3 regions of the Parasphingorhabdus pacifica genome follow, and region 2 is predicted to be linked to each of the others. Evidence: riboswitches for the same ligand, from Rfam matches in the RefSeq annotation. Region 2 holds a riboswitch; each other region holds the start of a gene.
What was found. A riboswitch is a leader RNA that binds a small molecule or an ion and turns the genes downstream of it on or off. The one in region 2 is predicted to bind glycine.
Positions count from the first base shown of each region.

Region 1: another riboswitch for glycine. It lies ahead of gcvP (aminomethyl-transferring glycine dehydrogenase); the one in region 2 lies ahead of gcvT (glycine cleavage system aminomethyltransferase GcvT).
Region 3: another riboswitch for glycine. It lies ahead of gcvH (glycine cleavage system protein GcvH); the one in region 2 lies ahead of gcvT (glycine cleavage system aminomethyltransferase GcvT).

Region 1 is NZ_BAAGYS010000008.1:396,392-398,650, forward strand. Features, by position in the region: gene ACYVAN_RS13475 (bifunctional nuclease family protein) at 1-52, shown strand, start outside; gene ACYVAN_RS13480 (MerR family transcriptional regulator) at 489-1,034, shown strand; glycine riboswitch at 1,127-1,232, shown strand; gene gcvP (aminomethyl-transferring glycine dehydrogenase) at 1,410-2,259, shown strand, end outside.
Region 2 is NZ_BAAGYS010000013.1:120,691-122,949, reverse strand. Features, by position in the region: partial or broken gene ACYVAN_RS20150 (serine hydroxymethyltransferase) at 1-72, opposite strand, end outside; gene gcvT (glycine cleavage system aminomethyltransferase GcvT) at 125-1,228, opposite strand; glycine riboswitch at 1,342-1,444, opposite strand; glycine riboswitch at 1,446-1,541, opposite strand; gene ACYVAN_RS20140 (TetR/AcrR family transcriptional regulator) at 1,671-2,259, opposite strand, start outside.
Region 3 is NZ_BAAGYS010000002.1:538,674-540,932, reverse strand. Features, by position in the region: gene ACYVAN_RS02495 (PucR family transcriptional regulator) at 1-981, opposite strand, end outside; glycine riboswitch at 1,089-1,180, shown strand; gene gcvH (glycine cleavage system protein GcvH) at 1,330-1,704, shown strand; gene ACYVAN_RS02485 (L-serine ammonia-lyase) at 1,732-2,259, shown strand, end outside.

The DNA.
Region 1 (2,259 bases), on a different contig from region 2:
GGAGTTCCTCGATTCGGTGTCGCCGGAGGATTTTCGGGGAGCCGACACCTGAGGTCTCCTGAACCGCGAGTTTCGTAATCAGCCCCGGACACGATAGTCGTGTCCGGGGCTGAGCTTTGGCCGGTAGTTGGTAGCCGGTAGCCGGTGCCGGTGCCGGTGCCGGTGAGCCGTCCGATCGATCCGCCCGGGCGGAGTTCGAGCGTGGGTCGTCCGGCGGACTCGTCCGGGCCGAGTAGAGCCGTTCGGCGGGGCGAGCGGCGCAGGCTGATTCGCCCGAGTTGTCGGTTCGGGTGCGTTGCGGTACGGGCCCCCGCGCGTCGCGTTGACCTGTCCGCGGGCCGGGCTTACCGTCGAATCACGCGAATTGCCCTGGTGTGATTTTCCAGGTCCGTTGTTCGCGGCCCTGGATCGTGTCGGTTCGGGCCCTGGTGGGCTCCGGCAGTCATGCCGGACGAGGGGAGGCAGGCGTGGTCGAGGAAGCACCGAGGGTGGAAGCCACTGCAGAGCAGGGAGAACTGTTTCCGGACGCTTCGCAACCGGACGAGCTTGTCGGGTATCGGGGTCCTGCGGCCTGTCAGATCGCCGGGATCACCTACCGCCAGCTGGACTACTGGGCGCGTACGAAGCTGGTCGGCCCGTCCATAAAGGGTGCGGAGGGTTCCGGCTCGCAGCGGCTCTACTCGTTCAAGGACATTCTGGTGCTCAAGGTTGTCAAACGACTCCTCGACACCGGGGTTTCGTTGCACAACATCCGGGTAGCGGTGGAGCATTTGCGGTGTAGGGGTGTGCAGGACCTCGCCAGGATAACGCTGTTCAGCGACGGGACCACAGTTTACGAGTGCACCTCTGCGGAGGAGGTGGTCGATCTGCTCCAGGGTGGCCAGGGAGTGTTCGGGATCGCGGTCAGCGGTGCCATGCGAGAGATCAGTGGAACGATCCACGAGTTCCCGGCCGAGCGCGCCGACGGTGCCGCGCCGCTCGCGCCGGTTGACGATGAACTGTCCCGTCGCAGGCGTGACCGCCAGACAGGGTGACGGTCGAGAGCGGGTCGCATCCAGTTTTGTGGGATCAGCTCACATTTGCGGGATGAATTCGTAGCTCTATCGGGTAGGCTTCGCCGCATCGTCGACCCCGTGCGGGAGAGACCGTCCGCGATCGAGAGGTCGTGGGCGGCGCCGAAGGAGCAACTTCTCCCCGACAACCTCTCAGGCCAGCTGGACCGTACGGGCGAGATACCTCTGGAAAGAGGGTTCACCACAGCTGTGGTGGTCCCCGCCGACGGTGCAAGCCGGGTGATATGGCCGGCGAAGCTCTCAGGCGTTCGTTTCGCGGACACAGACAGAGGGGGAGACGCAACACTGAAGTGTGTTGCCGCCCCCTTTTTCAGCCGCGATGTTGGAGGTTCGGCGATGGCCGTTTCCCACGACCGTGTTCCCCTGGCCGAGCTGGAGCGCGGTACCCCGTTTGCGGACCGTCACATCGGCCCGTCACCCACCGAGCTCTCCCGGATGCTCGACGTCGTCGGCGTCGGTGACCTGGAGGAGCTGGGTGACCGCGCCGTGCCGGAGGGTATCCGCGAGGGTGACCTGAAGCTCGCGCTGCCCGAACCAGCCAGCGAAGCGCAGGCCCTGCGGGAGCTGCGCGAGTTGGCCGATCGGTGCAGCCCGCAAGCGGAGATGATCGGACTCGGGTACTACCCGACGGTCACTCCTCCCGTGATCCGTAGGAATGTTCTCGAAGACCCCGCCTGGTACACGGCGTACACGCCCTACCAGCCGGAGATCTCCCAAGGGCGACTGGAAGCGCTGTTGAACTTCCAGACCATGGTGGCCGACCTGACCGGCGTTCCGGTCGCCAACGCCTCGATGCTGGACGAGTCCACGGCCGCCGCCGAGGGAATGACCCTGATCCGGCGAGCGGGCCGTGCCAAGTCCGCCCGGTTCGTGGTCGATGCGGACATCATGCCGCAGACCATCTCGGTGATCGAGACGCGTGCCGAACCGCTGGGCATCGAGATCGTCATCGCGGACCTGTCCAACGGCGTCGCCGGACTTCCGGAAGGGGAGTTCTTCGGTGCGCTGCTGGCGTACCCCGGTGCGTCCGGTGCGGTGCGGGACCACGAGCAGGTCATCGAGGAGGTCCACAACCGAGGTGGCAAAGCTGTGGTCAGCGCCGACCTGCTGGCACTGACGCTGCTGCGGTCGCCGGGCGAGGTGGGTGCCGACGTGGTCGTCGGCACGACTCAACGCTTCGGCGTGC
Region 2 (2,259 bases):
GGCACCAACCGCCGAAGCTACCTCGGGATCCACTGCAGCAAGCTGGCTGTTGAACAGGTCCGATGTCGACATGGTGTTGCCTCCTGGTTCGATCATCGACGGATGGAAACGGTTGCCGGCGCGATCAGGCGCTGCGGCGATAGAACGGCAGCTCGACGACCTCTACCGGGGCGGCTTTGCCACGGATGTCGACCTGCAATGCGGTACCCGGCCGGCTGTGCGCGCGATCGACGTAAGCCATTGCGACCGGGTGTCCGAGTGTCGGGGACGGAGCTCCGCTGGTCACGGCGCCGACCTCGTTGCCTTCGGCGTCGAGCACGCGGTAGCCGTGGCGAGGTGCGCGGCGCTGATCGGTGCGGAGGCCGACCAGAGTGCGCTCGGTCGGCGTCTCCGCGGCGGCGGCCAACGCGGCCTTGCCGACGAAGTCCGAAGGTTTGTCGAGCTTGACGACCCGGCCCAGGTTGGCGTGGAACGGGGTGGAGTCGGTAGACAGCTCGTTGCCGTACAGCGGCATGGCCGATTCGAGGCGGAGGGTGTCGCGGCAGGAGAGCCCAGTGGGCTTGAGGTCGTGCGCCTCGCCCGACTCGAACAGGGCTTCCCACACGGCGGGAGCGTCCTCGAGGGACGTGAACAGCTCGAATCCGTCTTCGCCGGTGTAACCGGTGCGGGCGAGTAGTATGTCCTTGCCCGCGACGCGGCTCGGGTAGCCCGCGAAGTACTTCACCCCGCTGAGGTCGGTGTCGGTCAGCGGTTCGAGGATCGCGACGGCATTCGGCCCCTGGATGGCGATCAGCGCGTACTCATCGGAGACGTCCTCGTGGATCGCGTCGAATCCGGTGACGCGCTCGGCCACTTCGGCCGAGACGACGGCGGCGTTCGCAGCGTTGGCCACGATCAGGAATTCCCGGTCCTGGAGCCGGTAGACGATGAGGTCGTCGATCACACCGCCGTCGGCATTGCAGATCATGGTGTAGCGGGCCCGGCCGGTGGTGATCGCCGAGGCGTTGACCAGCAGGGCGTAGTCCAGTGCTTCGGCGGCCTGCGGACCGCTGATCCGGATCTCACCCATGTGGGTCAGGTCGAACAGTCCGGCGCTGTTCCGGACCGCGTTGTGCTCGGCGGTGTCACCCGAGTACCGCAGTGGCATCTGCCAACCGGCGAACTCGGTGAAATGCGCGCCTAGCTTCTCGTGGATGTCGTGCAACGGGGTTTTGCGGGGCGACGACATTGCGGAAACTCCTCCTTGTGGGCACCGGTCGGCATTCGATGGGCCGGTCAGCTCACTGCGGTAACCATATCCGGGACTCTTCGACGGCGACGGCGCGGGCGTGCGCTGGCCAGAGTCTCCCCGGAGTCATTGGCCTGAGAGTTTCGCCGCGTCGCCGGACGCGGCTTGCACCGTGGGCGAGGAGCACTGACGCTCCTGCTTTTCTCCGTTAGTTCGCCTGGTCCGTGCGGTGACTGAGCCTGAGAGTTTGTTGGGGAGTATTGCTCCTTCGGCGCTCCGTCTCCTTGGACGAAGTCTCTCCCGCACGGTGTCGTTGGCGCGATCTTCTGTTGTCGAGCTGCACGATCTCGCGGCCAGGACGCTACGGAGGGGACTCACCGGAGTCAACCGGACGCGAGAGTGGTCTCACTCGGGTTGAAATGTGCGCGCCCCTGCGCATGGGTCAGGGGCTGTCGGGGGTGGGGTCGGTGGTGTCGCTGGGGTTGGTGAGGGCGGCGTGCAGGTGGTGCAGGCCGTCGACGAGGGAGGCGAGGGCGAGCTCGAAGCTGTCCTGGTCTATTTCGGTGGCGTGCCGGGCGAGCAGGTGCGCCCGGCCGAGGTTGGGGAACCGCTCGTCGTAGATCTCGGCGTCCTCGACGAACCCGCGGGAGAACGAGGCCATCGCGGCACCCACCACGAGGTACTTCGTGGAGGCGCCGATCATGGTGGCGTAGCGCTGCGGCCATCCCGCGCGCACGAGGCCACCGTGGACGGCGTCGGCGCGGCTGAGTGCGGTCTCGCGGCGCGCGGGGCCGGAGGCCATGAACGGCACCAGGTTCGGATGGGCGGCCAGCGCCGCGCGGTACGAGCGAGCCCAAGTGATCAGGCCGGTGTGCCAGTCGACGTCGAAACCGGATACGTCGACGTCGGCCATCACCGAGTCGGCTATCTCCTGCAGCAGGGCGTCCTTGGTGGCGACGTGGTTGTACAGCGAGGCCGCCTTGACCCCGAGCGCATCGGCGAGCCTGCGCATCGACAGCGCTTCCAGGCCC
Region 3 (2,259 bases), on a different contig from region 2:
CCACATGGCGAGTCGATGGCCCTCGGCAGGTTCCTCCGAAGCGGCGGCATCAATGGCCACCACCCGATGTTGCTCGTTGGACACGGCCAGTTCCTTCGCAGCGGCCCGCCACCCATCCGCACCATCGAGTACTCGGTGCACCAGCTCGGCCGAACGCTGGCGAGCAGCGTCGGCCACCGCCCGCCACCGAAGGAGCTGCAGCGCGACCAAGGGCGCGGTATCGGCGAACGCGGTAGCCCGCTGCTCGGACACCTCTCCGGGCACCACCGCCCACAACGAACCGAGCAGTTCACCACCCATCCGGATCGGCACCACCAGTCTGGGCAGCGTGCCGTCCTGCTGGGCAGGCACGAAAACCGCCGAACTGCCCCGAACCAGCTCGCGGAAAGTGCCGCGCTCCCGGAACTTGGCGAGCACGTCGTCCGGCTGCCTGCGCCCCATGATCGTCGACACCCGTGCCGGGTCGGTGAGGTCCTGCCGCGCCGAATACGCGAGCACCTGCGACCGCGCGTCCTCGATCGTCACCGGCGCGTCGACCACATCGGCGGCGGCATCGGCCAGCCGGAACAGATCGCTCAACCCGGGATGTGCGGGACTGCGTTGTTCGGAACCATCCGAGCCTGTGCCCGTCAGCGCCGCTCTGATCAACCACACCAACTGGGCCCAAGCCGTTCCCGAACGCACCTCGACGAGAGTGATTCCCGTCTCCACTGCTGCTGTGACCACCGTCTCGTCGGTGGCCAACGGTGGTTTGAGCAACACCGCAGCGGCATGATCCGCACCGCAACCGCGCGCCAAATCGACGGCTTCCTGCGCATTGGTCACCGCGACCCCGAGAACGAGGTCTCCCTGCGCGACCTTGGGTATATGACCAGGTTCTGTGATGACGACGTCCCCGACGCAACCGGTCTCCTCGGGAGCGACCACCACCCGCAGTAGTGTGGGCCCCACCCGGTCGGCCAGTGCGTGGACATCGAGCATCGTCGTTCTCCCAGATGCGAAGCCGCCGAGAACGTGCACCGTGGGATTGACACCGCGGCTGTCGCGTTTATCGTTGCTGAACACACGAACAATCGCATACCGGCCGCAGAACCCGGGCGGGAGAGACCCTGACCAGTCAGGGCGCCGAAGGAGCAAGACTCCCCGCAAACTCTCAGGCACCCATGACCGCTCGGGCGAGGCAACTCTGGAAAGCGCGCTTCCTCGTCGGGAGCCGCACCCACGGTGCAAGTCGCGACGAGGCGGCGAAGCTCTCAGGTACCGCAACAGAGGGGGAGGCCCACCCATCCCGGGCACACCTGTGTCCTCGACAGCAATGGAGCCTCCCGCATGTCCCTGCCGACGCATCTCCAGTACACCGAAGAGCACGAGTGGCTGGAACAGCGCGACGACGTCGTCCGCATCGGCGTGACCCCGTACGCCGCAGAGGCCCTCGGAGACATCGTCTACGTCCAGCTGCCCGAGGTCGGCGAGAAGATCGAGTCCGGTCAGACCTGTGGTGAGCTGGAATCCACGAAGTCCGTCAGCGACCTGTACGCGCCGGTGAGCGGAGAGGTCACCGCCATCAACGAATCCGTTGTGGACGATCCGTCGGTGGTCAACTCCGACGCGTTCGGCGACGGTTGGTTGCTGGAAGTGCGATCCACCGAAACCGGTGATGTTCTCAGCGCCGAGCAGTACGCAGAATTGACCGGGACGAAGTAACCCCCGGTCCCACAGGAGGACTGATCAATGGCGATCAGCGTCTTCGACCTTTTCTCGGTGGGCATAGGCCCATCGAGCTCCCACACCGTCGGACCGATGCGCGCGGCCGGAATGTTCGTCGACCGGCTGCGCGCCGACGGGACATCGGAACGCGTCGCGCGGGTCAAAGCCGAACTCTTCGGTTCACTCGGCGCCACCGGACACGGTCACGGTAGTGCGAAAGCAGTGTTGCTGGGGCTGGAAGGGCACGCGCCGGAATCCGTGGACCCGGCCGCGGTCGGCGGGCGCGTCGACGAGATCCGCTCGACCGGCAGGCTCCGCCTGGCAGGTGAGCAGGAGATCCGCTTCTCGGTCGATCGGGATCTGGTGATGCACCGCCGAAAGTCCCTGCCGGTACACCCCAACGGCATGCGATTCACCGCGACCGGCCGGGACGGGGCGGAGATCGTCTCCAGCGATTTCTACTCGGTCGGTGGTGGTTTCGTTGTGGACGATGAAGCCGCGGGCACCGATCGGATCAAACCGGACGAGACCCCCGTGCGGTTCCCGTTCCAC